2 regions of the Asaia sp. A2 genome follow, and region 1 is predicted to be linked to the other one. Evidence: predicted binding sites of a transcription regulator. Region 1 holds the regulator's gene; the other holds the start of a gene.

Region 1 (5,588 bases):
TCTTCTGCGTGATGACAAATCCTACCCCTGGATCATGCTGACCGAAGGGCATGAGTTTCCGCAGATTACCAAGCAGCGTGGCCGCCCGGTCAAGAATGCCACCTATTGGGGGCCGTTTGCCTCGGCCTGGGCTGTCAATCAGACGCTGAACCTGATCCAGCGCAGTTTTCTGCTGCGTTCCTGCAGCGATGCCGTTTTGTCGTCACGCACGCGACCTTGCCTGCTGTTCCAGATCCGTCGGTGTTCCGCACCCTGCGTAGAAAGGGTGACACCGGGGCAATATGCCGAGTTGGTGGATGAGACGAAACAGTTCCTCTCAGGCAAGAGCACGGATGTGCACAAAACGCTTGTCGAGGAGATGGAAAGAGCCTCTGAAGCGCTCGAATTTGAGCGTGCAGCGGCCATACGTGATCGTATCCGTGGGTTCTCCAGCATGCAGGAATCGGGGATCATCAACCCGGCCTCGATAGGCGATGCCGATATCATTGCGCTCTGGCAGGAGGCAGGACGGACCTGTATCCAGGTCTTCTTCATCCGTAATTCCCGTAACAACGGAAACCGGGCTTTTTTCCCTGATCATGCGGAGGAGGAGAGTGCGGCAGATATTCTCGCAGCCTTCCTGCTGCAGTTCTATGACGACAAACCGCCACCACCCCAGATCCTCCTTAACAGGGACCCTGCGGAGCTCGACCTTGTTTCGGAGGCGCTGAGTCTCAAGCGCGGGCGCAAGGTAGAATTGCTGCAGCCACAGCGTGGCGAGAGGCGCGACGTGGTTCGTCACGCCGAAACCAATGCCCGCGAAGCACTCGAGCGGCGACTGGCAGAGAGCGCTGGTGTCAGCAAGCTGCTCAACGGTGTGGCAAACGTCTTCGGGCTGGCAGAGCCGCCGAAGCGGATCGAGACCTATGATAACTCCCACATCATGGGGCAGCACGCTTACGGTGTTATGGTCGTGGGCGGGCCGGAAGGATTCGTCAAGCGCGCCTACCGCAAGTTTGCGATTAAGGGGCCCGTCACGCCAGGTGACGATTTTGGCATGATGCGAGAGGTGATGGAGCGTCGCTTCGGCCGTCGTGATCCTGAATCACCGGAGGGACGTCTCGAAGATTGGCCCGATCTCCTGCTGATTGATGGCGGGCTAGGCCAGTTCAACGCTGTCAGGGCCGTTCTGGAAGATCTGAATTTGCGGGATATTCCTATCGTGGCCATAGCCAAAGGGCCGGACCGCGATGCGGGGCGTGAGTGGTTCTTTCAGGAGGGGCGCACGCCATTCCAGTTGCCGCCGAATGACCCGGTTCTCTATTATCTCCAGCGTCTGCGCGACGAGGCGCACCGCTTTGCTATCACAACGCACAGGGCAGGGCGCAGCAAGGCTATCAAGGTCTCTGAGCTTGATAGCGTGCCGGGTATCGGTGCCGTACGTAAACGTGCCCTTCTGACGCGGTTCGGCTCGGTGCGTGGCGTCCGTAGCGCCAGTCTGGAAGAGCTCGTGTCGGTATCGGGAATCAATTCAGAGACTGCCCGAACAATTTACGAGTTTTTTCACCCTCAATGATGCGCGAGAAGCTATGAAGAACCACCATGAGCGTCCTATCATGGTGTGCAATTTCATCTCCATGTGTTTTCTGACTTGAAGGCAGCTCCGGGAAAGATTCATGCTGACAGATCTGCCCAATATCCTGACACTGCTGCGTATCGCGTCGATCCCGGTGCTGATCGCTCTGATTGCATTTAACAACGCCTGGACGGACGGGATTGCCTGCGTGCTGTATGTAGCGGCGTGCATTACCGACTATCTGGACGGGATGCTGGCGCGTCGCTGGAAACAGGGGTCGGAACTGGGGCGCATGATGGACCCGATTGCTGACAAGCTGCTTGTAGGCGCTCTGCTGCTCGCTCTGGCGGGATATGGTAGGTTGGAAGACGGCGCCCTGTTTGCGGCGATCATCATTCTTGTGCGCGAGATCATGGTAAGTGGCCTGCGAGAGTTCATGGCGAGCCAACGCGCGACATTGCCCTCCACACGGCTTGCCAAATGGAAAACTGGCATCCAGATGGTTGCCATTGGTTGCCTTCTTGCAGGCGATGCGATGCCCAGGATGATCGGGCTGGGTATGATCTCTTTTACCCAGGTTGGGGCAATCATGCTCTGGATATCCGTTGTGCCCACCGTACTGAGTGGTTGGGGCTATCTCGTTACGGGCCTGGCAAGAATGCTGGGGACCAACACGAACCAGTCATCTGCCAAGGTTACGCACTAGTATTGCGCGCTATACATGTTCTGTATCTGGTGTTGTGAGAAGGACCGTCTTAAAAGAGCCCCGTACACACCCCTGGAGTAGATGATGAGAAAGGCCGCTCTTTTAGCGATTTCTGTTTTGTTGAGTGGCTGTTCGGGGCTCGGAAAATCGCTGCACGATACAGCGACCCTTCCGGGAGCCAATCCCAACATGCCGGAAGGCCTCTCAGAGAACATGGAAAAGGTTCGTGGTCATGCCTATGCAGCCACGCCGCTGGAGCCTGAGGGCGGTGATATCTGGCCGGGCGCACCTCAGCCACTTCCAACCTTGCGTGATGTCATGGCATCGCCAAACGGTTTGCGTGATGCTCTTGCGGATACCAATAGTTATTTCGGGTCCATGACCAAAAGTCATGGTGCCAGTAATGACAGCAGTATCCAGTTGAATGACGGTGGTACAATCGCAATAGGTGAGCATGATGGCATCGTGAATGGAGTGCACCAACCTGCACGACCCTCACTTTCCTCCGCTGTTGAAGATAATGCACATAAATATCTTGCCCCCACCCATAACGGCACGATCGTGATCCCAAATGGTGATGGGACAAATACACTCATCGCGCCGGACGGGACAGTGCGGGTAGTCAAGGAGAAAGCAGCCCGCTGACTAGGGGGAGGCGTTACACCGTCCCCTTATTGTCTAGTCCACGCTTGCAGTGATCTGCGGCGACATTCAGTGTGGTGAAGCCTCGCGGGCACGGGAGAGCAGGGCTGTTTCCGGTCATGAGTAGTCGAGCGCGGAATTGCTTATTCTCAACTGGGTAGGCCGGTACCGCTGACTTGATTCCAGTTGGTTGCATTCATCAGATCCCTGACGATACGTGCACTCTCCGTGCGCAGAGGAGGGCTTACGCGCGGCATTCGATGACGGGCTATCCGCCACTCATGCGCCTGGCCAGCCAGTTGGGTCCAACCCGGCTCACTCTTGATGGGTAATGCATCCCATTTGAACTCCAGGCCAATAAGCACAGCTTGGCACTTGCAATCACGGAAGAAGCGCAAGTTTCGTTTGGCCACAAGGCTCCCTGCTAGAAGACGAATAAAGGAACGGCAGAGAGTGACCTTTTCAGCTCTCATGCGCCACAGGAGGCACTAGAACCGGGGACTCGCCAAGATGCGGAGCAATGGCCCCGCGAAGGGGCCGGTCGTGTGTGTCGTCGTCTCGCAGCTGTGAGTAAGGGAGGATCAGAAGCAGAGCGCATGATCCTCCATCTTACGCCGTCCTGTGGTCGTCTATTCCTGGTTCAGGCATATTGTCTGTAAAGACCGATCAGGACGCCCTGTATTGCCACTCGGCTGCGCGGGAGGATTTGCGTTTCATAGGCTGCATTGGCTGGCTCCAGCGCAATGGATTGCCCTTTCTGACGCAGGCGCTTTAGAGTGACCTCCTGACCGTCCACCAGTGCAACGACGATCTTGCCGTTCTCGGATGTCTCGGCCTGTCGAATAATCACAGTATCGCCGTCAAGGATGCCGGCATCAACCATTGAATCGCCAGAGACTTCGAGAGCGTAATGTTCTCCGTTTGTGAGTTGCGCTGCCGGAATGTCAATCTGCTCGCCCTGATCCCGAAACGCTTCAATGGGAAGGCCTGCGGCGATACGGCCATAGAGCGGTACGCCGACCACCGGGCTTCGCGCGTCAGTCAGGGCCGAAACAGCTGTTTTGTCCTGACTATGCGCAAGGTGTGGATAGCTTGTATCTTCCTGTTTAACCGTTGCGACGGGGATGGGCTGGGTCTCGATGACTGGCATACGCAGAATTTCCAGGGCGCGGGCACGATGATGATGGCGTCGCAAGAAGCCACGTTCCTCCAGCGCTGAGATCAGGCGATGAATGCCCGATTTGGATCGCAGCTCCAGCGCCTCCTTCATTTCATCGAATGATGGTGAAAATCCTGTCCGCTTGAGATAGCCGTCAATATAAAGCAGGAGCTGGTGTTGCTTGCGTGTCAGCATGGGGTCCCTCTCTCCGTGGCGGGGGCGGTGCTCGACCGTAACTGCCCGGAATCACTATGTTCTTATTAAGTTCTCGGTTCGATCTCTTCAAGATATTTTCCCCGGAACATCAAAAATTATCCACCGTTCGAGCGGAAACACTTGACCCGCAGGCGTAATAGAAGCATTTATGCGCCCAGCTTGAAAACGCTGCCGTTCATGTCGCGCGCAGCGACAGATCAGTTTGCGAGGACCCAATGGCCAAGACCAACGTCATCCAGATCCGTCTCGTTTCGACCGCGGATACCGGATATTTCTACGTCACCAAGAAGAACGCCCGCTCGGCGACCGGCAAGATGGAAGTGCGCAAGTACGACCCCGTCGTTCGCAAGCACGTTGCATTCCGCGAAGCCAAGATCAAGTAAGATCGGCTTACGCTGACGAAAAAGAAAAGCGGCTTTCGAGCCGCTTTTTTTGTGTCTGCTCGCTGTTGATCGGCGAGGCTGAGGTACAGACTTTGTGTAGGACCGTAACCCGCCCGGTTGGTGTCTGTCCGTCTTGATGACCGGCCTAATAGTGTAACGAAGTTGGCAGGCGACGTCTCACGGACATGGTTGTCGAGCCATATCCGTCATGGAGATCATGAGGGGGAGTGCAGGTTGGCTGATAAGGCCGCGGTACCCAATCTGGGTGCACAGGTGCTCGTAGAGCCAAGATGTGTCGTCAGAGTTACCCGGAAGTGCGATGCCACCGCGGCACGAGAGCTGGTACTCTATAAAGCCTGCGCCATCCGGCTCTGCCGACAGGGACGGTCGGGAAGGAAGAGGCCCGGACCTTAGAACTATCAATAGAGCTTTTCGTGCGGGCCATACGGGATGACCGTATCGCCATTACGCGCCAGATTGAGCATCGCCCGTGAGCGCTCGTCAAGCATATCAGCGTCTAGGGCGCGTTCGTTCAGGCTGCCGATCCGGCGCTTCCAGACGGCCTGTTCAGCGTCCGCATCTTTTTGGGCCTGAAGCGCCTGATCCATCAGCTTGAGTTGCTGATGATAAGCCTTGAGCCCATGGTCGCCCTGCAGCGCGTTCCAGCCGAAATAGGCTGTAAGCCCGAGAAACAGTGCGGGAGGGACGACGGCGCGTACAAAACGACGGATAGCACGAACGATCTGCACGGGAACTCCATCAATCCAGGCACAAGCAGCTTGGGCAAGACTAGCCTCAGCTTGCCGTCGCTGACAATCGTGTAAACGCAATGAGGGAGAGAATGGCTCTCTCCCTCATGCTTGCGTAGTGCAAAAAGGTTCAGGCGCGCGGAAGGATCGAGCGGCCTGCGTAACGGGCGGCAGTCGC
Region 2 (5,588 bases), on a different contig from region 1:
CTGCGAGGCGATGATCGGGGTGGACGTGCCGGGCGGTGTGTATGTCCACATCAACGGCACTGACCTCATACGCGACCGCTCAGGGCGCTTCCTCGTGCTTGAAGACAATGCACGCACCCCTTCCGGGGTCTCCTACGTCATCGAAAACCGCCACATGATGCTGCGCCTGCTGCCTGATCTGGCCTCGGGCATCAAGCTCCGCTCTGTCGAGGATTATGGCGTCAGGCTGCATCGCGCCCTATGCGATGTAGCCCCCAAGGGCGTGACAGACCCGCAAGTGGTTCTGCTTTCGCCGGGCATGTATAATTCCGCCTATTTCGAGCACGTGTTTCTGGCCCGTGAGATGGGTGTGCCGCTCGTCGAGGGGCGCGACCTGGTAGTTGAAGATCATCATGTCTTCATGCGCACCGTTGCCGGATTGCGCCCTGTCCACTCGATCTACCGCCGTATCGACGACGCGTTCCTTGATCCACTGGCTTTCAATCCAAAGAGCCTGCTGGGTGTTCCGGGCCTCGTCGAGGCCTATTGTCGTGGCAACGTGACCCTCGCCAATGCGCTGGGCACCGGGGTGGCCGATGACAAGGCCATTTACGCCTATATGCCCCGCATCATTCGCTACTATCTCGACGAGGACCCTATCCTCGACAGTGTGGAGACCCACATTTGTGCTGAGCCCGAAGGCCTTGCCTACACGCTCGATAATCTCGCCAATCTCGTGGTGAAGCCTGTCGGCGATTCCGGAGGCTATGGTCTCATCATCGGACCCCATGCGACTGAAAGCGAGCTTGAGGCCTTTCGCGAGAAGCTGATTGAAAATCCGGCCAATTACATCAGCCAGCCCGTCATCGATCTTTCCGTCGTGCCGACGCTCTGCCCCGCCGGTGTGGAGGGGCGTCACGTCGATCTGCGTCCCTTCGCGGTGACAGGGCAATCCACCTGGGTTCTGCCTGGCGGACTGTCCCGCGTCGCGTTGCGAAAGGGGTCTCTGGTGGTGAATTCATCGCAGGGTGGTGGGTCGAAGGATACGTGGGTGATGTCAGCATGAGCCGCTTCAACCTCTATGTCGCAGGCATACAACCCGACCTGAACACCCTGCTCTCGCGCTATGCCGAGAACATGATGTGGCTGGCACGCTATATGGAGCGCATCGAAAACCTCGCCCGCGTGCTTGAGGTGACCGAAGCTTTCGTGCGTGGTGCCGACGGCCGCCCGGTATGGGAGTCAATCGTCCAGATCAACAGCGACGAAGAGCGGTTTCGCACCCTCTATCCTGCCGCGAGGGAGGAGGATTATCTGTGCTTTTACATCACGGATTGCTCCAACCCGAGTTCAATCCGGGCCATGGCCCACGCCGTGCGCGAAAACGCCCGCTCTGCACGCCCCCTTATCTCGACCGAGATGTGGATGCAGCTCAATGTGTTCACGCGCTGGATGCTGGACCTCACGCCCGGCGACATACGACGCACAGGGCTTTCGGCCCTGTGCAACCGCATCAAGCAGGAGTGCCAGTCTCATGCCGGTGTGACGGAAGGGACGCTCTATCGCGATCAGGCCTGGCTGTTCTATCTGCTGGGTCGGCATCTGGAGCGCAGTGACCAGATCACACGACTGATCGACACACGCTATCATACGCTCCTGCCCGATGCTGCCGAGGTGGGGTCGGAAATCGACATGACACAATGGGCGGCCGTGCTGCGCTCGGCTGCTGCCTATCATGCTTTTCGTCGTCTCAAACCGGTGACCACCACGCCTGCCAATGTGGTCGGTTTCCTGCTCAAGAATGAGGGGTTTCCGCGTTCTCTCGCACTTAACCTGCGTCACGCCGACTCTGTTCTGGGTGCCCTCGCCACACATTATAACCTGCGCAAGCAAAGCTCGGCGGTGCAGGAACGCCTTGGCGAGTTGCGGGCCATGCTGGATGACCAGACAGCCGAGGAAATCATCATTCGTGGACTGCATGAATGTATGCACTGGATTCAGGAACAGATCGAAACCTGCCAGAACGAACTGGCCGCCGCCTACTGGGCACCGCCCAAGGCGTTTGATGCCGGAGGCTTCAGCCAGTTTCAGGGTCAGGCGTAAAACCAACAAGGAGATCGTACCGGGCGGGCGTTAAGTCCCCCCGGTACGATATTTCGCAGTCTGCGCTGAATGACCCATAAAAAGACCCGCTGCATCACCGGGGATGCAGCGGGTCTTTTCAATTCAGTCTCGCGCTACCCTGCCTGCGACAGGGATGACGGGACTCAGGCCTCGGCTTCGTCTTCCTGCTCTTCCGGCGAGGTCATCATGGCCTCAGCCACCACGCCAGCCTGCTCGCGGATACGACGCTCGATATCGGCCGCCATCTCGGGGTGATCGCGCAGGAACTGCTTGGCATTCTCACGCCCCTGACCCACGCGGGTGCTGTCATACGAGAACCAGGCACCCGATTTCTCGACGATGTTGGCCTTGACGCCCAGGTCGATCAGTTCACCAACCTTGCTGATGCCCTCGCCGTACATGATGTCGAATTCGACCTGACGGAAAGGCGGGGCCATCTTGTTCTTGACCACCTTCACGCGTGTCTGGTTACCCACCACCTCGTCGCGGTCCTTGATCGAACCGATACGGCGGATATCCAGACGCACCGACGCGTAGAATTTGAGCGCATTACCACCGGTCGTGGTCTCGGGATTGCCGAACATCACGCCGATCTTCATGCGGATCTGGTTGAGGAAGATCACCATCGTATTCGAGCGCGAAACCGTGCCAGTCAGCTTGCGCAGGGCCTGGCTCATCAGACGGGCATGAAGACCGACATGGCTGTCGCCCATATCGCCCTCAAGTTCCGCACGCGGCACCAGTGCCGCCACGGAGTCGACCACCAGCACGTCGACGGCACCGGAACGCACCAGCGTATCGGCAATCTCAAGAGCCTGCTCACCAGCGTCAGGCTGGCTGAGCAGAAGATTGTCGACATCCACCCCGAGCTTGCGGGCATAACCCGGATCGAGCGCATGTTCAGCATCGATAAAGGCGCAGGTTCCGCCCTTCTTCTGCGCTTCGGCAATGGCATGAAGCGCGAGTGTCGTCTTGCCGGAGCTTTCCGGGCCGTAGATCTCGATGATACGGCCACGCGGCAGACCGCCGATACCGAGGCCGATATCGAGGCCCAGCGAGCCCGTGGAAATCACATCGGCCTGCTCCTTGGGGCGCTGCCCCATGCGCATGATCGACCCCTTGCCGAAAGCCCGTTCGATCTGGCTCAGCGCACCTTCGAGTGCTTTCGTTCTGTCCACGCTCATATCCTGTCCTCCGCTCACACCAGTGTTGCCGAACTCATGAAAATCGGCAATCGGGGCGGAGCGATTCGTGTTGATCGTTCACATTTGTTCTTGAGAACATATCATGATCACGCCCCTTTTGCACAAGGGGACGGGCATAAAAAATGCCCCCTGTTTCGAGGGGGCATAGGTGTCATTTTTGCAAACAATTCAGGCTCCCGCATCCGGCCTCGATAGGCCAGACGCGAGAGATCGCGCGGGATCAGTTGTTCACACTGCCCACGGAAAGACCACCACCACGCGGATCGGTATCACCCTGACAAGTGCCGCCCTTGCAGACCGAGGCATTGACGCGCCCCTGCCCTTCATGCGGCACCGTCGTGCCAGAGACGATAGCCCGTGCAGCCTGAGCCAACGCATCGGCTGCATCGTTCTGGCCGGAGGCAGCGGCAGCACCGGTCAGGGCGCCACGACGCTGCACAATGGCAGCAGCCAGAAGTGGCGCCGGATAGCGCCCCGGTGCCGCGGCCAGCAAAACGCCCGTTCCTTCAGCCATACGGCCTGTGCCGAACAGATTATTCTCGGTCAGGGCGCAGGCCACAGCGCCGCCCTTGTTGTCGGTCACGACAAAGGAGGTCGAGGCCGGAAGCGGGGGCAGGGAACCACCGTGGCTGGAGCCGCCATTGACCAGAGTCTGGGCAGCGCTGAGGAGGGCGTCATTGCTCAGACCATGACGGTCCTCGCTGCGCCATGTCGCCACCACACTCTGAGCGGAGGCGCCGGAGTGGAACGCTGCCGCAGCGCCAAGCCCACCATCGGCAGGCGGCGGCAGGAACGAGGCCACATAGCCATCCTGCTCGACCTGAAGCGGCGCGATCTGCGCTGGCATGGCGTTACGCAACGCTGTGGTCGAAAGGCCGCCCCCTGCCTTGTTGGCCCCTTCGACGAAGATCCCGCCAAGCGCGCCGTTATACAGATCGCCCACACCAACATTGGTCATGCGCTCAAGGAAACTCGCCAGCTGGGGCTGCACCAGCGCATCGCCATTTTGCAGCGGCGCGCCATCGGGACGGCTGAAAACGCTGCGTGCGGCGTCATCGGCGAAGAGGGGGTTCTGTACCGCAGCAATATCGCTGGCCAGCACGCGGCTGACTGTGGTGCCGCTGCGGGCAAGGCGAACGGACGGACCAAGAATATCAGCAAATTCGACGGTGCCGTAGCGAAGCTGCATGGTGAACAACCCACGCGGCGTCATCGGTATCGCCGCCTGACGCGTGGCTGCACCCGACGCACTGGCTGAACCGGGCAGGAACACAAAAGCCTGAGGGGCCTCGTTGGCCCGTGTGGCCAGGCAGGCGCCACCACCGCCCAGAGAGGCACGCGATGGCAGGGTGACTGACAGCGCCATCCCCACCGCAGCGGCAGCATCGGCTGCATTGCCGCCATGCACCAGCACATCGCGACCGATCAGGGCCGCACGCGGCTCATCGGCGACTACAGTGCCGATATAGCCCGTCACGATGGGCGTGGTCTTGCCAAACAGGCTGTGACCGATATGCGTAACATCACTGCACCCGGCGAGCAGCATGGCTGCCGTAAGGGCACAAGCCGGGCGCAGCCCAGCCTTGAGCGCAAAGCGCCCTGCGGGGCGACTGGGGGCATTCGACTGACGATGCGCCACGTGCAGTGTCTCCATGACCCGGCAAGCCTTTTCTCTACTGTTCCGGACGGGTTTGGGCATCTTCGGGGGGCGAAGAGGCAACTGTCCGGAAATTGGGTTCGTTAACGCATCTAACCGTGATCCGGACGATGGGCAACCGCGCGCCCGGCTCCGGTTTTGCGAAATCGCTTTTGCTGGCCTATGCAAGAGCGCGTTTTCTTCACGCCCATGTCTTTCACGACCAGCAGGATCGTCCTCATGACCCGCCCGACCCGTGCCCGGCTTGCCAGCACTTTTCTCGCCCTTGGTCTGACCGTGTCGACCGTCGCTCCGGCCCTTGCTGCCCCCAGTACGGCGTCTGCCGCTGCGGGATCGTCTTTCAGCCCGGCCCAGCGCGCCGAGATCGTGACGATCCTGCGCGACGCCCTGAAGAATGACCCGAGCATTCTGAGCGATGCCATCGTGGCCCTGCGTCAGGGTGCCCAGCAGAAGGCAGCAGATGACGCCCTCACCCATGTGCGCTCCGATCGTGAGCGTCTGCAAAAGGGGCCCGACTACACAGTGCGCGGCAACCCGCAGGGCGATCTGACCATCGTGGAGTTTCTCGACCCGCGCTGCGGCTATTGCCGCAGCATGGTGCCCGTCGTCGACGCCCTTCTGAA

What was found. The regulator LexA, encoded in region 1, represses DNA repair genes until DNA is damaged. The targets are predictions, from matches to a motif close to TGTTCTANNTANGTTC.
Region 2: the regulator LexA is predicted to act here: its motif matches at 3,382-3,397, upstream of recA (recombinase RecA).

What each region holds. Positions count from the first base shown of each region.
Region 1 is NZ_JBXWTO010000003.1:189,651-195,238, reverse strand. Features, by position in the region: gene uvrC (excinuclease ABC subunit UvrC) at 1-1,555, shown strand, start outside; gene pgsA (CDP-diacylglycerol--glycerol-3-phosphate 3-phosphatidyltransferase) at 1,656-2,261, shown strand; gene ACWNRM_RS04280 (hypothetical protein) at 2,475-2,906, shown strand; gene lexA (transcriptional repressor LexA) at 3,544-4,257, opposite strand; gene rpmG (50S ribosomal protein L33) at 4,494-4,661, shown strand; gene ACWNRM_RS04265 (FtsB family cell division protein) at 5,081-5,410, opposite strand; gene eno (phosphopyruvate hydratase) at 5,541-5,588, opposite strand, start outside.
Region 2 is NZ_JBXWTO010000008.1:47,674-53,261, reverse strand. Features, by position in the region: gene ACWNRM_RS08540 (circularly permuted type 2 ATP-grasp protein) at 1-1,045, shown strand, start outside; gene ACWNRM_RS08535 (alpha-E domain-containing protein) at 1,042-2,082, shown strand; gene recA (recombinase RecA) at 2,247-3,287, opposite strand; gene ACWNRM_RS08525 (gamma-glutamyltransferase) at 3,529-4,962, opposite strand; gene ACWNRM_RS08520 (DsbA family protein) at 5,185-5,588, shown strand, end outside.